DNA from 4 places in the Aeromonas intestinalis genome. Region 1 is predicted to be linked to each of the others. Evidence: predicted binding sites of a transcription regulator. Region 1 holds the regulator's gene; each other region holds the start of a gene.
What was found. The regulator sigma-54, encoded in region 1, starts transcription at its own class of promoters, with help from an activator protein. The targets are predictions, from matches to a motif close to TGGCACNGTTTTNGCTT.
Positions count from the first base shown of each region.

Region 2: the regulator sigma-54 is predicted to act here: its motif matches at 1,559-1,575, upstream of fliE (flagellar hook-basal body complex protein FliE).
Region 3: the regulator sigma-54 is predicted to act here: its motif matches at 2,235-2,251, upstream of ACW5W7_RS13505 (cytochrome ubiquinol oxidase subunit I).
Region 4: the regulator sigma-54 is predicted to act here: its motif matches at 1,481-1,497, upstream of flhA (flagellar biosynthesis protein FlhA).

Region 1 covers NZ_JBSTYK010000008.1:219,260-223,470, forward strand. Annotated here, with positions in the region: gene rapZ (RNase adapter RapZ) at 1-718, opposite strand, end outside; gene ptsN (PTS IIA-like nitrogen regulatory protein PtsN) at 759-1,205, opposite strand; gene hpf (ribosome hibernation promoting factor) at 1,208-1,495, opposite strand; gene ACW5W7_RS12640 (RNA polymerase factor sigma-54) at 1,516-2,955, opposite strand; gene lptB (LPS export ABC transporter ATP-binding protein) at 3,022-3,747, opposite strand; gene lptA (lipopolysaccharide transport periplasmic protein LptA) at 3,760-4,211, opposite strand, start outside.
Region 2 covers NZ_JBSTYK010000001.1:409,626-413,836, forward strand. Annotated here, with positions in the region: gene fliF (flagellar basal-body MS-ring/collar protein FliF) at 1-1,147, opposite strand, end outside; gene fliE (flagellar hook-basal body complex protein FliE) at 1,202-1,519, opposite strand; gene ACW5W7_RS01900 (hypothetical protein) at 1,648-2,034, opposite strand; gene befA (beta cell expansion factor BefA) at 2,180-2,956, opposite strand; gene rimO (30S ribosomal protein S12 methylthiotransferase RimO) at 3,310-4,211, shown strand, end outside.
Region 3 covers NZ_JBSTYK010000009.1:165,643-169,853, reverse strand. Annotated here, with positions in the region: gene cydB (cytochrome d ubiquinol oxidase subunit II) at 1-618, opposite strand, end outside; gene ACW5W7_RS13505 (cytochrome ubiquinol oxidase subunit I) at 618-2,189, opposite strand; gene ACW5W7_RS13500 (aminotransferase-like domain-containing protein) at 2,310-3,734, shown strand; gene ACW5W7_RS13495 (tellurite resistance TerB family protein) at 3,809-4,211, opposite strand, start outside.
Region 4 covers NZ_JBSTYK010000001.1:394,528-398,738, reverse strand. Annotated here, with positions in the region: gene flhB (flagellar biosynthesis protein FlhB) at 37-1,167, shown strand; gene flhA (flagellar biosynthesis protein FlhA) at 1,535-3,637, shown strand; gene flhF (flagellar biosynthesis protein FlhF) at 3,654-4,211, shown strand, end outside.

The sequences.
Region 1 (4,211 bases):
GGTTGTTTCGCTCCAGATGGGGCAACCAGGTGCCCAGCATGTTCTCGATCTGCTGGATGAACAGCATGACGTCCGTCTGGCTGGAGAGGTAGTTCGCCACAGGTTCATCCCGGCCGGTGAAAGGCTTGAGTTCTGGGATCCAGTGGGGATTTGGCAGAAAACGGGCATCGAACACGAAGTCTGCATCCTTGGGGATGCCGTACTTGAAGCCGAATGATTCAAACACCAGCACCAGCTCGTTCTCTTTCTTGCCGAGCACCCGGGTTTTGATGAGCTCGCTGAGATCGTGAATGCTGAGGTTGGTGGTGTCGATGCGCAGGTCGGCACTGGAAGAGAGGGGCGCCAGCAGGTGGGTCTCCTCCCGGATGGCCTCGTCCAGCGACAGCTTGTTGCGAGAGAGGGGGTGCAACCGGCGACTCTCGCCATAGCGCTTGAGCAGGGTAGTGTTGTCGGCGTCGAAGAAGAAGCTGGAAAACTCCACCCGCCCCTCGCTGCGTACCTGGGCCAGCAGATTCTCCAGCCTATCCGGCTCGGTGGGCAGGTTGCGCACGTCGATGCTGACCGCCAGCTTGTCATACTGACTCTCCACCGAGACGATCAACTGGGGCAACAGATTGACCGGCAGATTGTCTACGCAGTAATACCCCAGATCTTCCAGCACCCGCAGGGCTACCGTCTTGCCGGAGCCCGAGCGACCGCTTACCACGATTAATTGCATCTTGTCCCCCCACGCCAACCTGGCTGTGCCTTGTCCGGCATCAGGCCGAGGTCATGATCTGATAGAGTTCTTCGTCACTGGTCGCCTGACGCAACTGGCGGCAGACGGCCTTGTCACCCAACTTGGATGCCATCAGGGAAAGGGTCTTGAGATGCTGCTTGCACTCGCTTTCCGGCACCAGCAATGCAAAGAGCAGGTCAACCGGTTGATTGTCAATCGAGTCGAAAGGGATGGGTTCGGAGAAGGTCATCAGCACAGCAGTCGGCGCAAAGGCATCGTCAATACGGCCATGCGGAATGGCAATACCGGCACCGATCCCGGTACTGCCCATTTTTTCCCGCGCCAGCAGGCTTTCAAACAACACCTGACGGGAGGTGCCGAGGCGCTCTGCAGCCAGTTCACTGATGATCTCGAGAGCGCGTTTCTTGCTGGTACAGGGGACCGCACTCTTGGTGCAGTCCCGACTCAGTATGTGTTCAAGTTGCATAGTTATTTTTGATTTAATTTATCTTTGTGCTTGATGATCTGTCTGTCCAGTTTATCAAGCAGGGTATCAATCGCAGCATACATGTCGGCATGCTCCGAGTTGGCGAACACCTCACCGCCGCTGACATGCAGCTTGGCTTCGGCAATCTGGTTCAGTTTTTCGACGCTCAACACCACATGCACGTTGTTGATATGGTCAAAGTGACGCTCGAGTTTGGCAAATTTGTTGTTCACATAATCACGCAGAGCTTCGGTAATCTCGACATGGTGTCCGGTCAGGTTAATTTGCATAACGTCTTCCTTTTGTTTGCCTAAACCAGGCGTTTGCGCTGATTGGATGGCGGGATCAACAAGGATTCACGGTACTTTGCGATCGTGCGTCTCGCCACCATAATACCCTGTTCGGCCAGCAAATCCGCGATCTTGCTATCACTAAGCGGCTTGGCGGGGTTTTCCGCCGTCACCAGCTTCTTGATCAAGGCGCGAATAGCGGTCGATGAGCACTCTCCTCCTCCTTCCGTATTCACGTGACTGGAGAAAAAAAACTTCAGTTCAAAGATGCCACGGGGCGTATGCATGTACTTCTGGGTCGTCACCCGCGAGATGGTCGATTCATGCATCTCCACCGCCTCGGCGATGTCGTTGAGCACCATGGGTTTCATGGCCTCTTCCCCATATTCGAAGAATCCCTGCTGCTGCTCGACGATACAGCTGGCCACCTTGAGCAGGGTGTCGTTACGACTCTCCAGGCTCTTGATGAACCACTTCGCTTCCTGCAGGTGGGAGCGGATGAACTGGGTATCCGTGCTGCTGCGCGCGTTGCGGGCCATGGCCGCATAGGTCTCGTTGACGCGAATGCGCGGCGCCGAATCCGGGTTGAGCTCCACCACCCACTTGCTGCCTTTCTTGACCACGGACACGTCCGGGATCACGTATTGGGATTCGCTCTGGATGACGCCGTTGCCGGGTCTGGGTTCCAGCTGCTGGATAAGGTCCAGCACCTCCTTGAGGTCGCTCTCCTTGAGCCGGGTCTTGCGCGCCAGGGTGCGATAGTCACGATTGCCAAGCAGATCCATGTGCTCGCTGATCACTTCCCGTGCCTCGTTGAGCCAGGGCAGATCGGAGGGATACTGGCCAAGCTGGATCAGCAGGCACTCCTGCACGGAGCGGGCGGCGATGCCGAGCGGATCGAAATGCTGCACCCGCTTGAGCACGGCCTCGACCTCATCCAGTTCCACTTCTACCTCGTCACTGCTGACTGCAGCCTGAATATCCTCGAGAGAAACCGTCAGATAACCGGATTCGTCGATGGCATCGATGATGGCGAGGGCGATGGCGGCATCCAGATCGCTGAACGGCGTCAGCCGCATCTGCCACAACAGATAGTCCTGCAGGTTCTCGGTGGTTTCCCCCTGATAGACGCTCTCCTCTCCATCGTGGATGGGGCCAGCGCTCTGGGCCGTCCCGGCGGAGTAGACCTCGTCCCAGGTGGTATCGACGGGCAGCTCGTCCGGCATCTTGTCCTGCGCCATGGCGTCACTGGAATCCAGCTGACTGGCATCGGCCACTTCGACCGGACTGGTTTCCTGCGCCTCGCTCTCCTCTTGCTCCAGCAAGGGGTTGTTGTCGAGCGCTTGCTGAATTTCCTGCTGGAGTTCCAGCGTGGAAAGCTGGAGCAGACGAATCGCTTGTTGTAATTGTGGCGTCATGGTCAGGGACTGACCGAGACGCAACTGTAATGTCGGCTTCATCTACGTCGGGATATCCTTATGTTCAGCGAGGCAGTCACCTAACAAAAATGAGGGAATGCCCCCTTACTATAGACTGAATTGATCGCCCAAATAGACGCGCTTGACCTGCTCATCGGCGAGGATATCCACCGGTGCGCCCTCGGCAATCATCTTGCCGTGGCTGACGATATAGGCCTTCTCACACACATCCAGGGTCTCGCGAACGTTGTGATCGGTGATCAGCACACCCAGCCCACGTTCCTTCAGATGCTGGATGATCTTTTTGATATCGATGACAGAAATGGGATCAACCCCTGCAAAAGGCTCATCCAGCAGAATAAATCTCGGCTCTGCCGCCAGCGCCCGGGCGATCTCGACCCGGCGGCGCTCCCCCCCTGACAGGCTCTGACCCAGGCTGTCACGGATGTGGGTGATGTTGAACTCTTCCAGCAGTTGCTCGACCTTGTCCTCCCGCTCCTCGCTGCTCAATCCCTTGCGGGTCTGCATGACCCCCATCAGGTTGTCGAACACCGACAGACGGCGGAAGATGGAGGCTTCCTGAGGCAGGTAACCGATGCCGTTGCGCGCACGGATGTGCATGGGCTGCAGGCTGATATCCTGATCGTCGATGGTGATGAGCCCGGCATCCCGCTGCACCAGCCCCACTATCATGTAGAAGGAGGTGGTCTTGCCAGCTCCGTTCGGGCCAAGCAGCCCCACGATCTGGCCGGTGCCCACTTCCAGGCTGACGTCACTGACCACCATGCGACGCTTGTAGCTCTTCTGCAAGCCCACTGCTTTTAACACTGCCATGACTGTTGTTTCCTACTTCTTCTGTTCGGCGGGCTTGTCGAAATTCTCGACCTGATCCGGCAGGAACACCGTCTTGACGCGCTGGGTCGGCCCCTTGCTCTCGGCGATCATTTTCTGTTTGACGATGTCGTAGCGGATGAGGTCGCCATTGACCTGGCTGTCTTCCTGCTTGAGCTGGCCGTTGCCGGTGATGGTCACCAGACGGTTCTTCAGCTCGTAACGGATGCTGTTGCCATGGGCGTTGACCGGCTTGCCGTTGTCCAGGATCTGGAAGAAGGTGGCCGGGCTGCCATAGGCGGTCATCACCTCGGCACCCTTCTCGCCGGAGCGGATCACCACCACCTTGTCGGCCTTAATCTTGATGGTGCCCTGGGTGATGATGACGTCTTCGCTGAAGGTGACACGGTTGTCCTGCATCTCGGCCACCTGCTTGACCGCGTCCACATAGACCTTTTCGGTGAAGT
Region 2 (4,211 bases), on a different contig from region 1:
CCGTCATGCGGCGAATGCCGCCCTGCTGGCGCCGGATATGGCTGATGGTGCTGTCCAGTTCGAAGTTGCGGGTCGCCTCCTTGCGGGAGCGGCCGCTGGCCGCATTGCCACCCTCGGCGGCCGTCGCCTCCTGGGGAATGCTGGAGGCGGCAGGGGGCTGGTTGGAGAGCGCGCCGGGCACGCCGCCGTTGCTGCCACCCGAGCTGTTCTCCTCCACCGTCATCTCGGAGCGCACGGCGGGCAAGTCCGGATTGAAGGTCTTGCGGGTCTGCTCCTGCTGGGAGAAGTCGAGGGAGAGATCCACCTCGGCGGTGTAGTTGTCCGCCCCGAGCACCGGGATCAGGATGGCGTCAATTTTTTGTTTGTACTCCAGCTCCTGCTTCTGCTGCATCGCAAACTCTTTGCGGGTCTGGGCGGAGAGAGGATCCTGGGAGCCGGAGTTGAGCAGGCGGCCATTCTGGTCGGTGACCGTGACCCGGGTCGGCTCCAGGCCGTGGACGGCGGAGGCCACCATGTCGACGATGGAGTCCACTTCCCCCTGGCCGAGGGCGCTGCCCCGCAGGCTCAGCACCACGGTGGCACTCGGCTTGCGTTCGTTACGGGCGAACACGTTGTCCTTGGGGATGGCCAGCAGCACCTGGGCCTTGGCCACGTTCTGGAACTGCTCGATGGCGCTCGCCAGCTGGCGCTCGCGGCTGAGCTTGAGACGCTCTCCCTCCATGCGCTGGCTGACGCCGAAGCTGGAGTCCTTGAGCAGGATGGACTCGCCGTCATTGCTCACGTCGCTGCTGCTGGCAAGGCCGGCGCGGGTAAGGCGCAGACGGATATCGGCATAGTTTTCGGCGCTGACCAGCACGCTCTTGCCGTCCACCTGATAGGGGATCTTCTGCTGATCGAGGTAGTCGAGGGTGGAGACCAGCTCCTGGGTATTGAAGGTGCCGAGGGGACGCATCTCCGGCTCCTTGCCCCACAGCAGGATGAAGACGGCGATGGCCAGACAGATAGTCAGCCCCAGGATCAGGGTGATCTGGCGCAGCACATCCGTGTTGGAGAGAAAGCCCAGCGCCGAGCTCTTCTGCTCCTGCTCGTCCAGGGTCGCCGCCCCTTCGTTGTTCATCAGCAGATCGCCGTTTTGATCGTTAGCCACGGTTTATGTCCTTGTTGCTGACATGTTCATGATGCTCAGTCGCCATGGATATGCTTATACCGGCATGTTCATGATGGTCTTGTAGGCATCGACCATCTTGTTGCGCACCTGGACGGTCGCCTCGAAGGCGATGGAGGATTTCTGGCCGGCGATCATCACCTCGGAGAGATCCACCGACTTGTCGCCCAGATCGAAGCGGGTGCGCAGATCGTTGGCGCTGCCCTGCAGCTCGTTGACATTGTCGAGAGCCAGCTTGAGCATCTGACCGAAATCCGAGCTGACCGGGCGACCAGGCTGGGCCAGCGGGGTGGCTCCCGCTTCGACCTTGAGTGCCTGCATCTCTTGCATCAGGCTGCTTGCACTTATTTCCATCTTTCATCCCCAGACAAATCATTGACGCTGACAGGCTTAAAGCAATAAGGGTGCCAACCAGAGCGAATAGAGAAGATCAGAAGTGAAAGAGGGGCGTGATCAGGCCGGTGCCACCAGCCGTCACGGATTCAGATCGCGGGCCAGGGCTGTTTGCCCAGCAGCAACCGCAGGTAACTCAGGTGCAGATCGTAGTGTTCGTCGGCGGGCAGCTTGGCCAGCACCTCATCACGCAGGTAGTGCGCCTTGACGCTTGCCTGCTCAGGGGTCACCAAGCCCACGGCCACCAGCTTGGCGATGATGGCGTGGGAGAGGGCCAGGCAGGCCTCATCGGCCTCTCCCCAACCAAACTGGCCCGCATAGGCTTCTGTCGGCAAGACTGGTTCCAGCGGTGCCACCAGATCCCCCCAGACCCAGAACGCCGTGGGGATCCCTTCCTGCAACCGCAGATAGATGCTCTGTTTTTCCCACTCCCGGCTCTGGGCCGCCATCACATCTTGCCCGGGCTCATGCGCCATATCCCTCTCCTTGTCCCACGACTCTGATCCGCGCCCATGAAAAAGAGGGCCGAAGGCCCTCTTTTTACTGCAAGTCTCGTCAATTAAACAGACTGTATTTCAATCTGATAGAAGAAAAAGAACTTGTCGGACCGAGAGGGATGTGTCACTTGTTCAAATCATCGTCAAGCCAGTACTTGGAGCCGGAAATATTGGCATCCAGCAGCAGCCCTTTCTCGCCAATCTGGTAGATGGCCATGCCGCCGTTGTACTTGGCGGTCAGCTCGGCACTCTCCTTGCCCGCCACGGCCCCCACCTCGGAAGTGGCTTCCCAGCCCTTGTTGACGAAGGCATCGAAGTGGGTCTGGTCTTCAAACAGGATCACCTGCTGATAGAACTTGCCGCCGAGCCCGGCCGCGAGGCCAGCCCCGAACATCTTCATATAGGTGTGCTTGCCGGTTTTGCGATTGACCGCGACCCCCGACCCCTGGTTGGTATGGATCATCAGGGAGAACTTGCGCGAATCAAACACCGCGTAGCCATAGGCCTGGTCAAACAGCAGCTTGGCGGAGGGCTGATCGTTGAACAGCCGCACCAGAGCGGTGTCGGCCATGGTATCGAGGGCCGTGCGTGCCTCTTCCGGGGTCTTGGGTTCCAACATGGTGTCGAGCTTCTTGTCCGCCGCATCCAGCCACTCCTTGCCGGTGGCCGCACTCTCTTCGGTCCAGGCGCCAGCCTTGTTATAGGCATCGGCTCCCCAGGTAGAGACGGACTCCCAGGTCTCCTTGGAGAAATCGGTGATCCCCTTCCATGCCTCCTTGCTGGTGTCGCTCACCGCGGTGCCGAGATCGGAGGCGGCCTCTTTCAGCTTGGCCCAGTCGGCATGGCTGGGAGTGGATGCCAGCAACAGGGCGGCGGCAATCAGCCAGGGTTTGCTCTTCATGGTCTGCTCCTTCTTCTGCTCGTCAGCGGATCACTACCCTATCAGATTTAATCGTACGCCAATAACAGTCCCGTTCACGACTATGCCTTGCGACTCAATCACCTGCGTCACTCTTTCGCCCATATTGCCGGGTGAGCAAGGCGTTTCCTGCCGTACTCTGCTTGAGGAAGCAAGGCTGCCGTGGTCGGACGATAACTGTCACCCGCAGAGGCGCTCATCCCCCTCGCCCTTGCCAATGCAAAGGGGATGAACCCGTAAATATTGTTCGGCCAGCCCCGGTTGTATAGTTTTTGGTTAGCCATTCCGGTAAAATCCGCGCCCTTATAATAGAGCCACCTAAGAGTGATTGAGCGATGTCCAACACAAAACAGGCCCCCAAAGTAGGATTCGTCTCCTTGGGTTGCCCCAAAAATCTGGTCGATTCCGAACGCATCCTGACCCAGCTGCGTACCGAAGGGTACGATGTGGTGCCCAGCTATGACGATGCGGAGCTGGTGGTGGTCAACACCTGCGGCTTCATCGACAGCGCAGTACAAGAGTCGCTGGAAGCCATCGGTGAGGCCCTGTCCGAAAACGGCAAGGTGATCGTCACCGGCTGTCTTGGCGCCAAAGAGAACCAGATCCGCGAGATCCACCCCAAGGTGCTCGAAATCACCGGCCCCCACGCCTATGAAGAGGTGCTGGGCCACGTCCACAAGTACGTGGAAAAGCCCACCCACAACCCCTTCACCAGCCTGGTGCCGGCCCATGGGGTCAAGCTGACCCCCCGTCACTACGCCTACCTGAAGATTTCCGAAGGCTGCAACCACCGCTGCACCTTCTGCATCATCCCCTCCATGCGCGGGGATCTGGTGAGCCGTCCCATCGGCGAGGTGCTGGCCGAGGCCAAGCGCCTGAAAGAGGCGGGCGTGAAGGAGATCCTGGTGATCTCCCAAGACACCTCCGCCTATGGCGTGGACGTCAAGCACCGTACCGGCTTCTATGACGGCATGCCGGTCAAGACCAGCATGGTGGCCCTGTGCGAAGAACTCGCCAAGCTCGGCATGTGGGTACGCCTGCATTATGTCTACCCGTATCCGCACGTGGATGACGTCATCCCGCTGATGCGCGACGGCAAGGTGCTACCCTATCTCGACATCCCGCTGCAACACGCCAGCCCGCGCATCCTCAAGCTGATGAAGCGCCCCGGCACCGTCGAGCGCACCCTGGAGCGCATCCAGAAGTGGCGCGAGATCTGTCCCGAGATCACCCTGCG
Region 3 (4,211 bases), on a different contig from region 1:
AGGGCCGAGCCAGCGGCTCTGGCGAGCGCAGCGCGCCGCTATCACCCCTTGAGTCTTGCACTGCAGGAAGCTGCAGCCATGGAGCATCAGCAGGGCCAGCGCCGTGCCCATGCAGGTGAAGAGCAGGGGCCAGTTGAAATCGAAGGCGCCATAGTGGATGCGAAGGGCCGAATCGAAGCGAAACGGCAAGCCTTGCAGCAAGAAGCCCAGGGTCGCGCCAAACACCAGGGTCGGCAGCAGGGCCCCCATCACCAGGGCCCTGTCCCACCAGCGGCGCCACACGGGGTCCGGCAGCTTGCTGCGATAGTCAAAACCGACCGGGCGCAGGAAGAGGCCGAACAGCAGGAACATGAAGGGCACATAGAGCGCCGAGAAGGAGGCGGCATAGACCAGGGGCCAGGCGGCGAACAGGGTGCCGGCACCGGCGATGAGCCACACCTGGTTGCCCTCCCACACGGGGCCCACGCTGTTGAGCAGCACCCGCCGCTCCTCATCGTTCTTGGCCACCACGGGCAACAGCATGCCGACCCCGAGATCGAAGCCATCCATCACCACGAAGCCGATGAGCAGGAAGAGCACCAACCCCCACCAGACGAGTTTCAGGGTTTCGTAATCCATCAGACGGGACTCCCGTTTTTCAACACTTCACCTTGATAACGACCCGTCTGCAGGCTGGCGGGCCCTTTGCGGATCACGTGACGCAACAAGAACAGCTCCACCACCAGCAGCGTGCTGTAGATGAGGAAGATTGAGATGAGGCTGAACCAGAGTGGGCCCGGGCGCAGCAAGGAGACGGATGCCGACACCGGCAGCACGTCGCTGATGGTCCAGGGTTGGCGACCGAACTCGGCCACGAACCAGCCCGCCTCGATGGCAATCCAGGGCAGCGGTATGCTCCAGAACAGGGCCTTGAGCAGTTGGGTCGATTGCACCAGCCGGCCCCGGCACAGCTGCAGGAAGGCGGCGGTAAAGAGCAGCAGCAACACCACGCCTATGCCTACCATCAGTCGGAAGCTCCAGAACAGTGGCGCCACCTGGGGGATGGAGTCGTCCACCGCCTTGGCAATGGCCACCTCGTCCGCCTTGCCAATCTCCTTGGCGTAGGGGGTCAGCAGCAGGCCGTAGCCGAGATCGGCGCGGTGGCGCTCGAAGGTGGCCCAGGCCTTGGCATTGCCGCCATCCGCCCGCAGGGCTTCCAGGGCATCGTGGGCCAGCATGCCACTGCGGATGCGCACCTCGTGCTCGGCCTTGAGATCTTTCAGGCCCGTCACCTGCTCATCGAGGGAGCGGGTGGCGATAATGCCCATCAGATAAGGGATCTTGACCGCGGCGTGGGTGGTCTCGGCGCTCTGATCCGGCAGACCGAACAGGGTGAAGGAGGCCGGGGCAGGCTCGGTGTGCCACTCCGCCTCGATGGCGGCGAGTTTCACCTTCTGTACCTCGCCGGTGCGATAGCCAGACTCGTCACCCAGTACTATGACCGAGAGGATGGCGGCCAGACCGAAACCCGAGGCGATGGCGAAGGAGCGCAGGGCGAAGCGCACCTCCATGCGGCGCAGCAGATACCAGCTGCTCACCCCCATCACGAACAGGGAAGCAGCCACATAGCCCGCCGCCACCGTGTGCACGAACTTGACCTGGGCCACCGGGTTGAAGATGACAGCGGCCACGTCCACCAGCTCCATGCGCATCGTCATGGGGTTGAACTCGGCGCCGACCGGGTTCTGCATCCAGCCGTTGGCGATGAGGATCCAGAGCGCTGAGAGGTTGGAGCCGAGCGCCACCAGCATGGTCACCATCAGGTGCTGACCGCGGGAGAGTTTGTCCCAGCCGAAGAAGAAGAGTCCCACCAGGGTGGATTCGAGGAAGAAGGCCATCAGTCCCTCCACCGCGAGCGGAGTGCCGAAGATGTCGCCGACGTAGTGGGAGTAGTAGGCCCAGTTGGTCCCGAACTGGAACTCCAACGTGATCCCGGTAGTCACCCCCATCACGAAGTTGATACCGAACAACTTGCCCCAGAAGCGGGTGATGTCCTTGTAGATCACCTTGCCGGTCATCACGTAGGCCGACTCGGCAATCACCAGGATCCAGGACAGCCCCAGGGTGAGGGGTACAAACAGAAAGTGGAACATCGCCGTCGCGCCGAACTGTATTCGGGAGAGGCTGACCACATCATCCAGGCTTATCATGCATGACTCTCTATGTTGCATTTAACAGACAGGTTTTCGCCCGTTAAGTACAACACGTGCCATGACACCTATAACAGATGCAGTTATAGTGAAATACACCTATAACAGTTTAAATCCATCATGTCCCGCTACGGCCAACTGGCAGATCAACTGCAGCAGCAGATAGAGAGCGGCGTCTGGCGGCCGGGGGAGCGTATCCCCTCCATCCGCCAGAGCTGCAAGACCCACCACCTTAGCCCCATGACTGTGCTGCAGGCCTATCAGTTGCTGGAGAGCCGCGGCCTGGTGCTGGCGCGGCCCCAGTCCGGTTACTACGTCAAGGCCGCCGCCTCCCCCCAGCGCATCAGCGTCCCCCAGCAGGCGCACTACAGCGGCTCGGTGGACATCAACGATCTGGTGTTCGAGGTGCTGCAGGCGAGCAAGTCCCGGGATCTGGTGCCGCTCGGCATGGCGGTGGCGGATCCCGTCCTCTTCCCCCATCCCCAGCTCGGCCGGGCGCTGGGCAGCTGCATGCGCCGGCTCGATCCCTTCAGCACGGTGGCGGATTTGCCCCCCGGCAACGAGACGTTGCGCCGGGCCATCGCCCGCCGCTACGCGGACGATGGCCTGCTGGTCGACCCCCAAGAGATCATCATCACCACGGGAGCCATGGAGGCGCTCTCCCTCAGCCTGCAGGTGCTGACCGAGCCGGGAGACTGGGTGGTGGTGGAGTCTCCCACCTTCTACGGCGCCCTGCAGGCCATAGAGCGTTTGCAGCTCAAGGCGGTGGAGATCCCCGTGATCCCCGGGGTCGGCATCGATCTCGCCTTGCTGGCACAGGCCCTGGCCCAGCGTCCCATCAAGGCGTGCTGGCTGATGGGCAACGTCCAGCATCCGCTGGGTCACACCATGCCGGATGGCCACAAGGAGGCGTTGATGCAGTTGCTCAACGCCCACCGGGTACCTCTGGTGGAGGACGACGTCTATGCGGAGATCTATTTTGGCCGCGAGCGGCCGCGCCCGCTCAAGCATTGGGACGCTCGGGGGGACAGCCTGCTGTGCAGCTCGTTTTCCAAATGCCTGGCGCCGGGCTTTCGGGTCGGCTGGGTGGTGGCGGGCCCCCATGCCGAGCGCATCCAGCGGCTGCAGCTGATGTCGACCCTGTCGACCAATGTGCCGAGCCAGCTGGCGCTTGCCGACATGCTGCGCCAGGGCGGGGTGGATGCCCATTTTCGGCGCCTGCGCCACACCCTGGCCCAGCGCCAGCAGCAGATGCGGGCCGCTCTGCTGCGCCTCCTGCCCCTGGATGTGCGCATTTCCTCCCCCGATGGCGGCTACTTCCTCTGGCTGGAATTTGACGAGCGTCTCGACAGCCGGGCCCTGCACGCCAGAGCGCTCGCCTGCGGCTTTTCCCTGGCGCCCGGGGCGCTCTTTTCCAGCCAGGGTCAGCACAACCACTGCCTGCGCCTAAACAGCTCCCATCCCTGGAGCCCAGAGCTGGAGGCCGCCCTCGGCCAGTTGGCGGAGCTTATCCGGCAGCAGTTAGACAAACCCTTGTTGCGTTGAGCCCTTGAGGCGGACGCGGCCGAACACAAACAGGCCCCATGACGGGGCCTTTTCATCGAGTACGAACGTGCGGATCAGCTCGGCGACCCCAGCTGGGCCACCTGCTTCTCTATGCTGCCTTTGAGGTTGTCATCGAGCCTGAGGGCACGGGCCAGCTCGTCCAGATAACCGCGCTCCATGAAGTGATCCACCTCGACGGTGAGCAGGGAGGCGAGGTAGACCTCGGTGGCCTGCTCCATGTCGGTGACCTCCCGGGCCAGGGCCTGGGGATCCAGCGGGCGGGCCAGCTCGGCGTCAATCCAGCGGGCCGCATCGCTCTGCCCCTGTTCGGTCAGGTACTGCTGGATCTTCTGGCGCTCGGCGTCGTCGATGTGACCATCGGCCCGGGCCGCCGCCACCATGGCACGCACCAGCAGGGTGGCACGGGCGTCAAGCGCCTGTCCCTGCAGGGAATCCAGAGGCTGGGCTGGTTGCGCC
Region 4 (4,211 bases), on a different contig from region 1:
GCATGCCGCCAGGAGCGACCTGCCTCGGAGGTCAGCATGGCTGATACCGATCAGGAACGCACAGAACAACCCACGGGCAAACGACTGCAACAGGCCCGGGAAAAAGGGCAGATTGCACGTTCCAAGGAGCTGGGTACCGCCAGCGTCCTGCTGGCCACCGTCTTCGGTCTGCTGATGATCAAGGAGAGCCTGGCGGGGGCCATGATCAAGGTGCTCACCATGGGCTTCACCCTGGAGCGGGAGCAGGCCTTCGATCCCAATGCCATGGGGGTCATGCTGCCGACCCTGCTGTGGGAGCTGGTGCAGCCGCTGGGCATGCTGTTCCTGCTGGTGGCCATCGCCGCCTTCGTCGGCAACACCCTGCTCGGCGGGATGAACTTCTCCTCCGAGGCGATGTTACCCAAATGGAGCAAGCTCAGCCCCTTGAATGGTCTGAAACGGATGTTCGGGGTGCAATCCCTGGTGGAACTGCTCAAATCCATCGCGAAAGTGCTGTTCATCAGTCTGTTCGCCTGGTGGATGCTCTCCAGCCAGTTCAATCATCTGCTGAATCTCTCCCTCGAGGGCTTCCCCGGCGGCATCATCGATGCCCTGGATCTGCTGCTCTGGATGCTCATCATCCTCTGCTGCGCCCTCATCCCCATCGTCGCCATCGATGTGCCCTTCCAGACCTGGAACCACACCCGCCAGTTGAAGATGACCAAGCAGGAGATAAAAGACGAGTTCAAGGACAGCGAGGGCAAGCCCGAGGTCAAGGGCAAGATCCGCCAGTTGCAGATGCAGATGGCGATGCGCCGCATGATGGGGGATGTGCCCAAGGCCGACGTGGTGATCACCAACCCGACCCACTACTCGGTGGCGCTCAAATACGACGCCAGCAAGCCCGGGGCGGCCCCCAAGGTACTGGCCAAGGGGGCGGACGAGGTGGCGATGAAGATACGGGAGATCGCCCGCGAGTACGATATCCCCATCATGGCCTCGCCGCCGCTCACCCGTGCCATCTTCCATGCCACCGAGATAGGGCAGGAGATCCCGGAGGGGCTGTTTGCCGCCGTGGCCCAGGTGCTGGCCTATGTCTATCAGCTCAAGAAGTTCCGCCGTGGCCGTGGTCGCCGACCGACCCCCATCGCCACTGAGCTGCCGATCCCGCCGGAATTTCGCAAGTAGCCTTTCCGCCGTGGGCTAAGTGCTAGCCTACGTCTCTTCGCTCAAGACGTTCCTACGTGGCCGTGGTCGCCGACCGACCCCCATCGCCACTGAGCTGCCGATCCCACTGGCGTTTCGCAAGTAGTCTTGCCGCCGTGGGCCAGGTGCCGGCCTACGTCTCTCCGCTCAAGACGTTCCGCCGTGGTCGCCGACCGACCCCATCACCATGGAGCTGCCGATCCCCTTTGCGTTATGTCGGTGATGAAAGATTCACCAACGTCGAACTTCTGACAGCGTCAAAACAAAACCCTTGTATATCAATAATTTGAATTATTGGCTTGATGTTTGCTTTAATCCGGAAACTGGCAGTCGATAACTGAGAACAGCGATGGGATTCAAGGCAGGATTGGGCCGTTTAAAAGAGTACAGGTGGTTGCTTGGCAAGGGGGTAGGGACCCCGCTGCTGGTGCTCGCCTCCCTCGGCATGGTGGTGCTGCCCATTCCGCCCCTGATGCTGGATATCCTGTTCTCCTTCAACATCGCCCTCTCCATCGTGGTGCTGCTGGTGGCCGTCTACACTCGCCGCCCCCTGGAATTTGCCGCCTTCCCCACCGTCCTGCTGATTGCGACCCTGCTGCGTCTGGCCCTCAACGTGGCCTCCACCCGGGTGGTGCTGCTGGAAGGGCACAACGGCAGCGCGGCCGCCGGTCACGTGATCGAGGCCTTCGGCAACGTGGTGATCGGCGGCAACTATGCGGTCGGCATCATCGTCTTCATGATCCTGGTGATCATCAACTTCGTGGTGGTCACCAAGGGTGCCGGCCGTATCTCCGAGGTGAGCGCCCGCTTCACCCTGGATGCCATGCCCGGCAAGCAGATGGCCATCGATGCGGATCTCAACGCCGGCCTCATCAATCAGGAAGAGGCCAAGAAGCGCCGTCAGGACGTGACCCAGGAGGCGGACTTCTATGGCTCCATGGACGGTGCCTCCAAATTCGTGAAGGGGGATGCCATCGCCGGCATCATGATCCTCTTCATCAACATCATCGGTGGCTTCATCATCGGCATGATGCAGCACCAGCTCACCTTCAGCGAGGCGGCCCAGGTCTACACCCTGCTCGCCATCGGTGACGGCCTGGTGGCCCAGATCCCCTCGTTGCTGCTCTCCATCGCCGCCGCCATCATCGTGACCCGCCAGAACACGGATCAGGACATGGGCACGGCGGTGCTCGGCCAGTTGTTCGAAAACCCCAAGGCACTGGTGATCTCCGCCGGCATCTTGCTGTTGATGGGCATAGTGCCCGGCATGCCACACCTGGCGTTCCTGAGCCTCGGTGCCATCGCCGCGGTTGGTGCCTGGTGGCTGCTGCGCCGTGACAAGCTGCGGGCCGCCAAAGCGGCCAGTGGCGAGTTGTTGCCGCAGGCGGCCGATCAACCTCATGAGCAGAAGGATCTGAGCTGGGATGACGTCATGCCGGTGGATGTCATCGGTCTCGAGGTGGGTTACCAGCTTATTCCGCTGGTGGACAAGAGCCAGGGCGGAGAACTGCTCAACCGGATCAAGGGGGTGCGCAAGAAGCTCTCCCAGGAGTTCGGCTTCCTGGTGCCTGCCGTGCATATCCGGGACAACCTGGATCTCGCGCCGAACCAGTACCGCATCACCCTGATGGGGGTGAGCACAGGGGAGGCCACCGTCTATCACGACAAGGAGATGGCCATCAATCCGGGCCAGGTGTTTGGCCAGATCCAGGGTATCGCCACCCAGGACCCCGCCTTCGGGCTGGAGGCGGTCTGGGTCGCCAAGGAGCAGGTCTCCCAGGCCCAGACCCTGGGCTATACGGTGGTGGATGCCGCCACCGTGGTCGCCACCCACATGAGCCAGATCCTCTCCAACCACGCGGCGCTGCTGTTGGGTCATGACGAAGTGCAACAACTGCTGGATATGATAGGGAAGCACCAGAGCAAGCTGGTGGAAGGTCTGGTTCCCGAGGTGATCAGCATGGGCAATCTGGTCAAGGTGCTGCAAAATCTCCTCAATGAAGGCGTGCCAATTCGCGATATGCGCACTATCCTGCAGACCCTCGTGGAATATGCGCCCCGCAGCCCGGATCCGGAAGTGCTGACGGCCGCCTGTCGTATCGCCCTGCGCAGACTCATCGTGCAGGAGATCGCAGGCCCCGAACCGGAGCTGCCGGTGATCACCCTGTCGCCAGAATTGGAACGTATATTGCATCAATCCCTGCAAGCAGGTGGGGGAGATGGCGCCGGCATAGAGCCGGGACTGGCGGAGCGGATGCAGCGCTCCCTGGTGGAAGCCACTCAACGACAAGAACTGGAAGGCCAACCGGCCGTGCTTCTGACATCGGGGATACTGCGCAATACCCTGGCGAAGTTTGTCAAGAATGCCATTCCTGGATTACGCGTGCTGTCCTATCAGGAAGTGCCTGACGACAAGCAGATCCGCATCGTCAGTGCGGTAGGACAAGGCTAGTTAGCGGAGATGACGGGTGAAGATTAAGCGGTTTTTTGCCAAAGACATGCGTACTGCGCTGGCCGAGGTCAAGGAGACTCTCGGGCCGGATGCTGTCATCATGTCCAACAAGAAGGTCACCGGTGGGGTGGAGATAGTCGCAGCCGTCGACTACCAGTCCCAGGTGCCCGGACCCAAGGATGCGCCGGTTCGCCGTCAGTTGAACGATGAGAGCGTCAATATCTCGTCTGCGGGCAAGCAGATGACGCGCCAGGCTCCCAAGGAGCAGAACGAATATTATGCCGATACCCTGGCCGCGCTGCTGGCGCGCCAGCAGAAGCTCAACCCCGCCAACCCGGCAGGGGAGAGGGGCAACAGCAACCAGTCTGCCGGTCTGGTGTCGGCCACTGCCGCCCCCAAGACCCTGGCGGAACAGGGCCAGTGGGGGGCTGCCCCCGAGCCTGCCAAGCCCAGGCCCCGTCCAGCGTCTCCGTCCCGCCCGGCTCAGGCTCCCCAGCGGGATCAGGAGATGGAAGGGATGCGCAAGGAGATGGCCAGCATCCGCAAGCTGCTGGAGCACCAGATCTCCGGTCTG